One region of the Photobacterium sp. genome, then DNA from elsewhere that is predicted to be linked to it. Evidence: riboswitches for the same ligand, from Rfam matches in the RefSeq annotation. Region 1 holds a riboswitch; each other region holds the start of a gene.
What was found. A riboswitch is a leader RNA that binds a small molecule or an ion and turns the genes downstream of it on or off. The one in region 1 is predicted to bind lysine.

Region 1 (4,447 bases):
CGGCGATACCAAATAAGCCTGTGCCACAGACCCCGTAAAGCTCGTTAATCAATCAGAACAAAAACGGCTACCAGGGTAGCCGTTTCTCTTAATACCGTATATCTCTGCGGGTATGTATTATTTCAGCGTCGTTTCCAGAGCTTTTAAGCATAGGGCTACATTCTCGTTTCTGGCCGCATACCCCATCAGGCCTATCCGCCAGGTTTTACCCGCTAACACGCCTAAACCCGCTCCGATTTCCAGGTTATAGCGTTCCAGCAAGGTCTGACGCACTAGCGCATCATCCACTCCTTCAGGAATATAGACTGCGTTAAGTTGTGGCAAACGAGAGGCTTCATCGACAACAAACTCAATCCCGAGTTTTTCTAACCCTTCACGTAATTCAAGATGCTGATCTTTATGCCGCTGCCACGCATTTTCCAGCCCTTCATTTTTCAGCAGCACCAAAGCTTCATGCAGGGCATACAAACTATTGACCGGCGCAGTATGGTGATAGCTGCGCTTCCCTTCCCCGCTCCAGTAAGCCAGCACTAAGCTTTGATCCAGAAACCAACTCTGTACGGGGGTGGTGCGGCGCTGTATTCTTTCTATGGCCCGCTGAGAAAATGTCAGTGGCGATAAGCCCGGTACACAAGACAGGCACTTCTGGCTTCCCGAGTACACCGCATCCAATTGCCATTCGTCCACCCGAAGAGGCACCCCGCCCAAGGAAGTGACCGCATCAACAATCGTCAGACAATCGTGCTGACGTGCCAGTTTCGCTAGCGTCTCAGCATCACTTAACGCACCGGTTGACGTTTCTGCATGAACAAAAGCGACAATTTTTGCGTCCGGATGTGCAACAAGTGCCTGCTCGACCAGTACCGGATCGACGGGCTCACCCCAGTTATTATCCACCAACACAGCCTGGCCACCACAGCGCTCGACATTTTCACGCATGCGATCGCCAAAAACACCGTTACGGCAAACAATGACTTTATCACCCGGCTCAACCAGATTGACGAAGCACGCTTCCATCCCGGCACTACCTGGTGCGGAAACGGCGATAGTAAAGGTGTTCTCGGTTTGAAACGCATATTGCAGCAGTTGTTTCAACTCATCCATCATGCCAATGAACAGGGGATCAAGATGACCCACTGTCGGACGGCTCAATGCTTGTAAAACTTGAGGATAAATATCTGATGGACCGGGTCCCATAAGGGTACGTTGCGGCGGATAAAAACTCCCAATTGTCATGATTGTTTCTCCTTGAGGTAAGAGGTCAGCAATTCCCTGTTTTATTATATGTTGGGGGAATAATTACGCTAATGCAGCTACAGAGTATTAAAGGAATTCGCCTAAGTCGCAAGTCTCGTTGGTCACTAATATCAATTCATTGCATTTATTTTGCATAAATAACCAGAGAAAGATTGACAACCTGACAGCAGATCCTATTCAATGAAGGACAAGTTTTGTTCGTCCTGATGGCTAGTATGCCATCAGGTAAAGACAGAAGAGGAGCGTTATCCAGGTATCTAGGCTGCGGGGCCCCACCCCAAAGCGGTTTAGAGAGGGGGAGTAACGCCGAGATATTGCTGGACAGGGGACCAGTAATATCGGCTTCGAAGGTTGAATCCTTCTGGCTGTCACCTTTTATTTTTGATCAGTAAAAGGTGGAGAGCTTCTGGTTGTAGCGCTATTCATACGTCTCGCCTGCCTGCTCTCCTGACAATTAGATATTGGGAATATTTATCCGTGTAAATTCCCTTTTCCTCATTATATTTTTATTGTTACCGGGAGACTTACCTTGAGCCATGTAAATCATAATTCAGCCACTTCACCACCGTTCACGGTGGCCAAATTCGGTGGTACCAGCGTTGCCGATTTTACCGCGATGAGCCGTAGCGCCGCGATCATCAAAACGACCCCGAAAACCCGTTTAGTATTGATCAGCGCCTGCTCTGGGGTAACCAATATCCTGGTTGAACTGGCTAACGGCGTGTCAGATCCTGAGCACCGTTTAGCCTTACTGACGCGTCTGGCTGACATTCATCAATCTGTTATCAGACAATTGCAGCAGCCAGGCCCGATTTTAGAAGCAGTCAACAACTTACTCGATCAGGTTGCCACTCTGGCGGAGCAGGCCGCACTGCACACTTCGGCACAATTAACCGATCAGTTAGTCGCGAATGGTGAACTGCTTTCCACCCACCTCTTTACCCAGATCATGATCGAGCAAGGGATCGATGCTGTTCGCTTTGATATTCGCGATGTCATGCGCACAGACAGCCATTTCGGCAGAGCGATTCCACAACCTGAGATGATCCGTCAGTTATCGCAGCAAGCGCTCAATCCACTATTTACCCATCACGTGGTCGTTTCACAAGGTTTCATTGGTTCTGATGCCGAAGGTAAAACCACCACTTTGGGTCGCGGAGGCAGCGACTACAGTGCTGCCCTGATGGCAGAGGCAATTGATGCTGCAACTCTGGAGATCTGGACTGATATCCCGGGAATGTATACCACCGATCCTCGTATTGCGCCGAAAGCAAAGCCAATCAAAGAGATCAGCTTCAGTGAAGCCTATGAGATGGCCAACTTCGGCGCAAAGATCTTGCATCCGTCGACTTTACGACCAGCGATCCGTCAACAGATCCCTGTCTTTGTCGGCTCATCCAAAGCACCTGAACAAGGCGGCACCTGGATTCGGGAAAGTGTCAGCGACGCTCCTCTGTTTCGCGCCTTAGCATTGCGCTGTAATCAGACCATGGTGACCCTGACCAGCCTCAATATGTTCCACGCTTATGGCTTTCTGGCTGAAGTGTTCAGGATTCTGGCTGAGCATAAAGTCTCTGTTGATTTGATCACCACTTCCGAGGTCAGCGTCTCCTTAACCCTGGATCAAACAGATACTGGCGGCGGCACTCCACAACTTCCTCCGGAAGCACTGGAAGAACTCACCAAGTTATGCCGGGTGGAGGTCGAGCAGGATCTTTGCTTAGTCGCCTTGATTGGCAATCAGATGAGCAATACGAAAGGTTCCGTCTCCAAGGTTTTCGATACGCTGGAAGACTTTAATCTGAGAATGATTTGCTACGGTGCCAGCCCTCACAACCTGTGCTTCTTAGTTAAAGAGCACGATGCTAAACCGGTAGTCAAAGAGCTGCATCGCGAGATTTTTGAATAATAATCAAAAAAAAGGCGCTCACCAGAGCGCCTTTAGCTTCTATCATCATCGTATTTAGAGGTTAGGACCTAGCCACTTCTCGGCTTCAATTAAATCCCATCCTTTACGCTCAGCATAACTATCACGCTGATCTTCCTGGATCTGCGCAACCGCAAAATAACGGGAATCAGGGTGCGAGAAATACCAGCCAGAAACCGCAGCGCCCGGCCACATGGCATAACTTTCCGTTAAGACCATTCCAGTCGTCGCTTCTGGATCCAGCAATTTCCAGATCTCACCTTTTTCAGTATGCTCCGGGCAGGCCGGATACCCAGGAGCCGGCCGGATTCCCTGATATTTTTCCCGGATCAAATCGTCATTGGCCAACGCTTCATCTGGCGCATAGCCCCAAATTTCTTTCCTGACCTTCTCATGCAAGCACTCTGCAAATGCCTCTGCCAGGCGATCAGCCAAAGCTTGAATCATAATGGCGTGGTAATCATCACCTTTCGCTTTAAACTGCGCTGCAAGCTCGTGTTCGCCTATTCCCCCGGTTACTGCAAAGGTACCGATCCAGTCAGGCTTCCCGCTTTCTTTTGGCGCAATATAATCAGACAAACAATAATTTGGCCCTTTCGGCTTTTTCGTTTGCTGGCGTAAACCATGAAGTACCGTCAACACTTCAGTGCGACTTTCATCAGTATAGACCTCGATATCATCACCAATCGCATTCGCAGGAAACAGACCGCACACTCCGTTTGCTGTCATCATGCCATTACGTTCAATCTCATCAAGCAGCCGGTTAGCATCGTCAAACAAACGCCGGGCCTCTTCCCCGACCACTTCATGTTTAAGAATGGTCGGGTACTTGCCACTTAGTGACCAGGTCATAAAAAATGGCGTCCAGTCGATATATTTGCGCAAGGTAGAGACAGGAAAATCCGTAAAGACATGCACACCCGGTTTAACCGGCACTGGCGGGGTATAGCGGTCCCAATCAATCACCACCTTATTCGCCCGGGCTTCTTCTAGGGTCACTGGTGCTGTACGTGGTTTCTTGCGAGCATACTGCTCTCGCACTATTTCATATTCTTTATTTAAACTCTCAACAAATGCCGGCCGGCGCTCATCAGACAGTAACGTCGAACTCACCCCTACCGCCCGGGATGCATTGGAAACATACACAACAGGTCCGTGGTAGTTCTGCTCAATTTTTACGGCGGTATGCGCCTTTGAGGTGGTTGCTCCGCCAATCATAAGAGGCAGATCAAAGCCCTGACGCTCCATTTCTTTGGCTACATG
Region 2 (4,447 bases), on a different contig from region 1:
TTTCACCAGAAGATCATATGATAGGCTTTTATGCCAGCACACTGGTTAAAGACGGCGGCACCCTCCAAGTGGGGATTGGCTCTTTAAGCAGCGCACTGACTTACAGTACATTGCTACGCCACAAACAAAATTCACTGTATACGCAACTCATGAAAGATCTGCAGGTAGAGCAGAAGTTCCCTATCTGTAAAACTGTCGGTGACACTGGGACTTTTGTGGAAGGCTTATATGGTTGCAGCGAGTTAATGGTCGATGGTTTTATGCATTTGTATAATGCCGGGGTGTTAAAGCGTGAAGTCTTTGAAGATCTGACGATCCAGACCTTACTCAACAAAAAGAAAATTACCACTCAGGTCACTATTTCTACCCTGCTAATTTTGCAGGATCATAATGCGATCTCAACCGTATTAACTGATAACGATGTCACTTATCTAAAACGAATTGGTGTTTTCAAACCGTCTGTAGAGCTCATTGACGGCCTGCTGCACATCGGCGAACAGAGCTTTGCCGGCAACCTGAAAAATGCTGAAGCATTACAGTGGATCACTAAATATTGCTTAGGCGATGCACTGACTGGTGGTGTCGTCATGCATGGTGCATTCTTCATCGGGCCGAAAGATTTCTATGATGCCCTTAATAACATGAGTGACGCGGACCATAAGAAATTCTGCATGACCAGTGTTAACTACGTCAATGATCTTTATGATCACTTCATTGGAAACCAACAGCTCAAACAAGCTCAGCGTAAACATGCCCGTTTTATTAACTCAGCAATGATGGTCACACTGAATGGCTCTGCTATTTCAGATGCATTGGAAAACGGTCAGGTGGTGAGTGGTGTTGGCGGTCAGTACAACTTTGTCGCGCAGTCGCATCAGATGCCAGATTCACGCTCGATCATGAAACTACGTAGTTGCGCTGTACGAAACGGTAAACTGAAATCCAACATATTATTTAACTACGGCCATACGACCATTCCTCGCCAACTGCGTGACATTGTTATCACTGAATATGGTATTGCTGATCTGCGCAGCAAACCGGATCATGTCGTTTATACCGAACTGATCAAAATTTCTGATTCTCGCTTCCAGCAAGAGCTACTTAACAAAGCCAAAGCTGCAGGTAAAGTCGCGAAAAATTATGAGATCCCTGCAGAGTTCTGCAATAACACTCCGCAAGCCATTGCTAAGATCTACCAAACATATACACAAAAAGAGGTCTTCGGCCCGTTTCCCTTTGGCTGCAGCTTTACTGAACAAGAATTGAAACTGGGTAAAGCATTGAAATCACTGAAGAGTAAATCCGCCTCTCGCAAAGGGAAAATGCAATGCTTATGGCAGGTAGTTACCGCACCAAAGCCAAGTCAGACCGTTATACCTTTGCTAAAACGTATGGGGCTAGATAACCCTAAAAATCTGCAAGAACATATAACGAAACGACTACTGACTGCTGAGTTATCTAAATAATCAACCTAAGCGGTAAAACAAAAGCAATAATCCGGTCGTTATTCATCGATTTACTGAAGAGTCAATCGGTAAATATGAACTTACCAATATGAACAACTGACGTTGTGCGAGGTATATTAACAATGACAAAAAAGAACAAAGTAATGGCGCTTTGCCCCTATGCAGCAATCTGGGGCTGCCCAAAGTGTCCGGTAAAGAGAATTTGTCCGGGCAAAACTACGATTGGCGATCAGCCTTTAAAACCTAAGGCGAGAAAAACTAAATAGCACGACATTCCACATCGCGCCAAACAAAGTACCCTCCTATAAAGAAAGAAAGCAGTTGTGCTTTCTTTCTTTTCTCAATTGAGAGTAAATACAGAAATAACTTGCGCAAAATGCTATTTGCTAAATGAACATGGCCCGCATCAGCTATGACGGAAGATGAAACCATGCTGCATAAATATTCACATTGTTATTGACACATAACCACGTTGATGTTTGAATCAAGCCATCCCAGATTTTTGGGATCAGAAGAGGTGCGTTAACCAGGTAATCTGTTCGAGGTATCCAACTACCCGTGACCACAGATAAGGGGGATTAACGCCGAGATAAGTTTGCTTTTGGAGGCAAGGCTTATCGGTCGCTGGGGCTGAATCCTCAGGGCTGTCACCTATGGTGGAGAGCTTCTGGTGTTTGTGTTTTATCGCCCCCCAAGTGGCTAATTGTCACTGGCGCCTTCGCAAAACCAAGCTCTCTGAACTGATATCAAAAAGTTCGGATGAGAGATGTCTAATCAAAATTCTATTCCTGTAATCGGGAATGAACGCTTACAACACACTACACTATGGACGGCCCTCATCACCCCGTTCCACTCCGATGAATCTATTGATTATCCAACCCTGACCCAGCTTGCCAAAGAACAAGAGGCAGCCGGGAATGGGATCCTGATCCTCGGTAGTACCGGCGAAGCATTGGCAATAACACCGACTGAACAGCAGGATGTGATCCGCCATGTCTGTGCGCTGGATCTTTCCGTTCCACTCATGGTGGGTGTCGGCGGTTTTCAACTGCAGCAACAAATGCAATGGCTGGATTTTTTGCGGGATTTTTCTGTCGATGCCCTGCTGATACCCGTTCCGCTTTACGCCAAGCCCGGTGCCGCTAGCCAGTTGAAGTGGTTTAACAGTCTGCTTTATGCGAGCAACTGGCCATGCATGATCTATAACGTACCTTCACGCACCGGTGTCGCCCTTGATGAGCAAACCTTGGGTTCACTGGCAAGTCATCCCAATGCATGGGCAGTGAAAGAAGCCAGTGGCAGCGTTGAGGCTTTTACCCGCTACCGCGAGGCAGCTCCATCGCTACAATTTTACTGCGGCGATGATGGCCTGCTGGTCGATTTTGTTGCCGCCGGCGCCTGCGGCCTGGTATCGGTGGCCGCCAACGCCTGGCCTGAAGCCACTGCACACTATGTTCGCCAGAGCCTTAGCCAAACAACTCCAAGCTTCAAGACCTTATGGCAACAAGCCAGCAACAGCTTGTTCTGTGCCTCCAACCCGATCCCGGTAAAGGCACTAATGCAGCGTCAGGGCCGCCTTGATAATCCTGGACTGCGTCCCCCGCTTTACATCGAAGAGATGCCAGAGTTAACCCCTGTTTTAAATGCCGATGCGGCAATACACCAATGGATGAAAACATGTCTGAATCAGTAGTAACCCCGGACTGGAAACTTTTACTTGATCAACTTGAGCGCGGTGAAATACGCACTGCGACCCAAGATTTGAAAGGAAACTGGCACGCCGATGCTGCGGTGAAGCAGGGGATCCTAGCCGCATTCTCAGCCGGAGAACTGATCAGTTTCGGACCGGCATACCCAGGCACAATTGACAAACATAACCTGAGTCCGCGACAGTTTTCGCCGGAAGAACGGGTTCGTCTGGTTCCGGGAGGATCAGCGGTTCGCCGCGGTGCTTATGTGGCACCGGGCGTTGTGATCATGCCACCGGCCTACATTAATATCGGCGCTTATGTCGACAGCGGTACCATGGTCGACAGCCATGCCCTTGTCGGCTCGTGTGCCCAAATCGGCAAGAATGTCCACCTCTCTGCGGGGGTACAGATTGGCGGCGTGCTTGAGCCTGTCGGTCAAACTCCGGTGATCATCGAAGATGACGCATTTATCGGTGCCGGTTGTGTGATCGTTGAAGGGATTGTTGTAAAAAATGGGGCGGTACTGGCACCGGGAGTGACACTGTCTGCGGCTGTTGCCGTTTATGATCTGATTAATGAATGTCTGTTACCAAAAGGCGCGCCGATCCCAGAAGGCGCGGTTGTTGTTCCTGGCAGCCGCCCGGCCAGCAGCGAGTGGGGCAAAAAAATGGGCCTGAGCATACAGTGTCCGGTGATCATCAAATACCGCGATGACAGCAGCGATGCTTCACTGATTCTGGAAGAGGCGCTTCGTTAATGACACTGACTGAGCAGGTTCGCAAGGCGCTACAACTCGCCAGCAAGCAACAGCCACATTCTTTTTATGCCTATGATCTTGACGGACTGGATCAGCACTTGGCCGGGCTAGAAAGTGCGCCGGCCAAGTTATGGTATGCCGTTAAAGCGAATCCGTTATCGGCCATCATTCAGGCTCTTGATGCCAGAGGCTTTGGCTTTGATGTCGCGAGCCTGGGCGAATTGAAACAGGTATTGGCACAAGGCGTCGACCCGTCACGTATTTTAAATACCGGCCCGGTAAAAACACCGGAGCACCTGGCCGAGTTTATCAAGCACGGCGTACGTATTTTTGTTCTGGAAAGCCACCAGCAGGCTGATGATCTGGCCCAAATTGCCCGTGCACAACGAATCCGTATTCAGGTGCTGCTACGGGTGCAGTTGCCGTGGGCTAGAGATCCAGAAGAAAAGATGAATGTACTGGGGGGCAGCAACCCTACTCCGTTCGGGCTAACACCTGAGCAGTGGATGCCTGATACGTTCACTTTGCCAGAT
Region 3 (4,447 bases), on a different contig from region 1:
GTGGCCATAGGATTAGGGATCTCTTCGACAGCATTTTCGTCTGACGAAGGATTTGACGAGTATGTGCTTGAGCTTAAAACACAAGCTCGTGAGCATGGAATTTCAGAATCGATAATCAATACTGCTTTCAAAGGCATTAAATATACAGAGCATGCCGTTAAGGCTGATAAAAATCAGCCTGAGAAAAAGTTGACGCTGGATGAATATATCCCACGAGCGGTTCCTGATTGGAAAGTAAAACAGGCTAATCGTCTATACCAAGAGCATAAACTGACGCTGGATAGGATTGGACGTGAATATGGTGTTCAGCCAAGGTTCATAGTCGCTTTATGGGGCGTTGAGAGTAACTTTGGTCGCTTAATGGGTAATTATAATGTGATCGAAGCGCTTGCTACCCTGGCCTATGAAGGCCGTCGAGAAGCTTTTTTTCGCAAACAGGTAATAGCAGCCTTAACCATTCTTAATGACGGCCATATTGCGCCAACAGAGATGAAAGGGTCATGGGCTGGTGCGATGGGGCAACCCCAGTTTATGCCGACATCGTTTCTTGCTTATGCTGTCGATGGAAATAATGACGGACGTATTGATATCTGGCAGAGCGAAGAGGATGTTTTTGCCTCCGCGGCGAATTATCTGAAGATGTCGGGCTGGAATGATGAATATATATGGGGAAGGCAGGTTAAATCCCCTGTGGGAATAGATACATCATTTAAAGGTGTCGAAAAGGAAAAAGCAAGACCTTTAGCGGAATGGCAAAAGCTGGGGGTCAGGAAAATAAATGGGCAAGCACTTCCTAAAGTTAATATTGACGCATGGCTTATTCAGCCTGATGATCAACAAGGGCGTGCATATCTGATTTATGATAATTATCAAACACTATTAAGCTGGAATCGTTCGCATTATTTTGCTTTAGCGGTGAGTCATCTAGCTGACCGGATTCGATAACATTTGTATTTTTTGATTCTAAAAAGAGACAGAGTCAGGTATTAATATCTGGCTCTTTTTCGTGGAATCTAATCGTTTACCAGCCTGTTATCATTATTATTCACATGGTTTTTTTGTTGGTTATTTTCTTTTGTTTCAATGTCTTATGTTTTTAGTGAGTGCGGCAGCCGTGCAGGGATAATAAAAGTTACCGGCTTACTTTCGTGCTTTTTAATGGCTCTTATTAACAGCACCAATGCGTATTGATGTTATTGGTGATTCCGTGAATGGTCTGCAGTGATATGAGAATGGCCAGCAATCATTAGTCGGTTGTTAATAAATAAAATACTTTTACTGAATATAGAAAGCCCGGCATGATAGCCGGGCTTTTATTCAACTGGTATATGGCTTATTAGATTTCGAAATCTTCAATAGATTGACCGGCATCTAACGCTTTCTTCAATGCACTTGGTGTACGACCTTGGCCTGTCCACGTTTTTTCTTCACCATTTTCATCGATGAATTTATATTTTGCTGGACGTGAAGCACGCTTAGCTTTTGGTGCTTTAGCCAGAGTAGAAAGTAATTCTTCTGGGTCGATACCATCAGCCAGAAGCATTTCACGGTAATGATCCAGTTTTTCTTTACGCTCATTCTCTTTCGCAATCTCTTCTGCTTCAGATTCTTCACGTTCAGCGACAACTGTTTGTAGTTTTTCCAGAGCTTCTTGTAGTTGCTCTAGTGTATATTCGCGAGAAAGTGCGCGAAGGCTACGAAGGTTTAATAGCGCTTTCATTACATCAGACATTTTTTATTTCCCGTTAAATTTACTGCCGCATTAATAATAGCAGTCAAAAAGCAATATTTATCAATAATAATACTTTTATAGTGTCAGTGCCAAACAATTTATTTAATTAATAATTAAATATTGTTTGTTTGTTGAATGGATTCTCAATTATGGAAAAATGTAATCACATTTTAGTTTGAAAATATCAACCAAAAAGTGATTCTTCGCTATATATAAATGTCCGCCATTTCATATTCATCGCATTCCAATTTAGGGTGTTATGATTAAAGATTCACCAAGTCGGCAATATTATTCACTATTTCTGTAAAAACTTTCACTTTAAGTTGTTGCAAAAGAGTCGACATTCCGTAGAATGAACCATTCCTTGACTAAGGGTAGAGGTGCATTGTCTAAGAGTAGCAAACTGTAGGGTGATTCCGATGATAGTTTGCGAAAGGAGCCAATGCCGAAGTTAGAAAGGTTTATCAGACCTTCTTGCTGGGGTTGTCACCAAATAGGGGCAACACTGCCATAGTATATAATTACATTAACTATGGAGCGCTACTGTGGGGTCGGGAGAGGTTTATCTTCTTTCCTTATACTCATCTATCACGGTTATTCCCGTGTTCAGCAGTAGATCTCCGACCAGATCGGTTGTAGTAGAGATCATGAATATTGTAGATTTTTCACATTCCTCCATTTCGCTTTTACCACCATTAGTGGCATTGGTATTAGCTGTCCTTACACGTAAAGTATTGGTTTCTTTAGGTGTTGGTGTTGTCTTAGGTGCACTGTTATTAACCGATTTCTCTGCCGGGGCTACCGCAGATTACTTGTTCACAACAGTTAAAAGCGTATTCATCGAAGATGGCGCCATCAATAGTTGGAACATGAGTATTGTGGTATTCCTGGTTTTATTGGGAATGATGACTGCATTGCTGACCTTATCGGGCGGTACACACGCATTTGCCGAGTGGGCACAAACTAAAATAAAAAGTAAACGTGGCGCGAAGCTACTGGCTGCATTTTTAGGTGTTTTCATTTTTGTTGACGACTATTTTAACAGTCTGGCAGTAGGTTCGATTTCTCGTCCGGTTACTGACCGATTTTACGTTTCACGCGCTAAACTGGCTTATATTCTGGATTCAACGGCCGCACCTATGTGTGTATTAATGCCTGCATCAAGTTGGGGTGCTTATATCATTACCGTGATTGGTGGCATTCTGGTATCACATGGTGTGACTGAATATTCTGCATTGAGTGCATTCTTGCAGCTGGCTCCAATGAACTTTTATGCCGTATTTGCTCTGCTGATGGTATTCGCTGTTGCTTGGTTCCAAATTGATGTCGGCTCTATGAAAAAGCATGAAGTGCAGGCAAGTCATGGTTATGGGTTCGATGAAGGCGATGATGACAGTCAGGCTAAAGATCTGAATGATGAGCTTGAAATCGAAGAAAGCCAGAATGGCCGTGTTACTGATCTGGTTATGCCGATTGTAATTCTGATCCTCTCCACTTTCTTCTTTATGATTTATACGGGTTATCAGGCTCTGGATGCAGATGGAATTGCGTTTAATATTCTGGGGGCTTTTGAAAATACCGATGTGGGTAAATCGCTATGTTATGGTGGTTTATTTGGTTTGGTGTCGGCGTTTATTCCTGTGCTGCGCCAGAAAATCCCGATGGCGGATACCGTCAAAACATTGTGGATTGGTGCGAAGTCGATGTTTGGTGCCATTCTGATCCTGTTGTTCGCCTGGAGTATCGGTAGCGTCATCGGCGATATGGCGACCGGAAAGTATTTGTCTACGCTGGTGCAAGGTAATATTGACCCAATGATGCTACCCGTTATCCTGTTCTTGCTATCAGGTGTTATGGCGTTCTCAACAGGAACATCTTGGGGTACTTTCGGTATCATGCTACCGATTGCCGGCGATTTATCTGCTGCGACAGATATTGCTCTGCTACTGCCGATGTTAAGTGCGGTTCTGGCGGGTTCGGTCTTCGGTGATCACTGTTCACCAATTTCTGATACCACCATCCTGTCTTCAACCGGTGCTCGTTGTCACCATATTGATCATGTCTCTACTCAGCTACCTTACGCACTTTCAGTCGCCTTTGTTTCAGCCATTGGTTTCTTAGTGCTCGGCATGACGGGTTCACTGGCCGTGTCATTTATGGCAGCCACTGTCACATTTATTGTGGTTTGTGTAATGCTATCTTGGCTCTCTCGCCGTCCGACAGCGACCACTGCAAACGTATAATACCAGTAACAGATTAGTAATCTGCGACGAAGCCTGCGATGTTTTCGCAGGCTTTTTTGTATCCCGATTGATATAATTTGAGTGTAAAGACAAGAGACTGGATACTGCCCTTTTCATGCGGTATGTTCTTTCATTTCCGGGTTAATTTCTGTAGCATTCCGGCAGTTTTTCAGTCTTTGGGGAGCCTCATGGCCCAGATGTATTTCTACTACTCAGCAATGAATGCGGGTAAATCGACGACGTTATTACAATCATCTTTTAATTATCGCGAACGTGGCATGCATCCGGTGATCCTCACCGCGGCGATTGATACCCGATTTGGTAAGGGCAAGGTCAGCTCTCGGATCGGTTTACAGGAAGATGCGGAGCTATATACGCCCGAAGACGATCTCTGGGATAAACTGCAAGCCCTTCACCGTGCATCCAAAATTGACTGTGTCTTGATTGATGAGTGCCAGTTTCTGACCAAAGA

Region 2: linked by a shared signal. The riboswitch ahead of dapA (4-hydroxy-tetrahydrodipicolinate synthase) and the one ahead of lysC (lysine-sensitive aspartokinase 3) in region 1 are both predicted to bind lysine.
Region 3: linked by a shared signal. The riboswitch ahead of AC2204_RS12580 (Na+/H+ antiporter NhaC family protein) and the one ahead of lysC (lysine-sensitive aspartokinase 3) in region 1 are both predicted to bind lysine.

The regions. Positions count from the first base shown of each region.
Region 1 is NZ_JBVCPH010000015.1:5,489-9,935, reverse strand. Features, by position in the region: gene AC2204_RS15850 (PglL family O-oligosaccharyltransferase) at 1-38, shown strand, start outside; gene AC2204_RS15845 (pyridoxal-phosphate-dependent aminotransferase family protein) at 118-1,236, opposite strand; lysine riboswitch at 1,485-1,671, shown strand; gene lysC (lysine-sensitive aspartokinase 3) at 1,787-3,166, shown strand; gene metH (methionine synthase) at 3,221-4,447, opposite strand, start outside.
Region 2 is NZ_JBVCPH010000003.1:26,901-31,347, reverse strand. Features, by position in the region: gene AC2204_RS04625 (acetyl-CoA hydrolase/transferase C-terminal domain-containing protein) at 1-1,466, shown strand, start outside; lysine riboswitch at 1,971-2,141, shown strand; gene dapA (4-hydroxy-tetrahydrodipicolinate synthase) at 2,233-3,159, shown strand; gene AC2204_RS04615 (2,3,4,5-tetrahydropyridine-2,6-dicarboxylate N-succinyltransferase) at 3,144-3,914, shown strand; gene AC2204_RS04610 (PLP-dependent decarboxylase) at 3,914-4,447, shown strand, end outside.
Region 3 is NZ_JBVCPH010000010.1:17,306-21,752, reverse strand. Features, by position in the region: gene AC2204_RS12590 (lytic murein transglycosylase) at 1-945, shown strand, start outside; gene AC2204_RS12585 (H-NS family histone-like protein) at 1,337-1,732, opposite strand; lysine riboswitch at 2,100-2,283, shown strand; gene AC2204_RS12580 (Na+/H+ antiporter NhaC family protein) at 2,380-3,975, shown strand; gene AC2204_RS12575 (thymidine kinase) at 4,164-4,447, shown strand, end outside.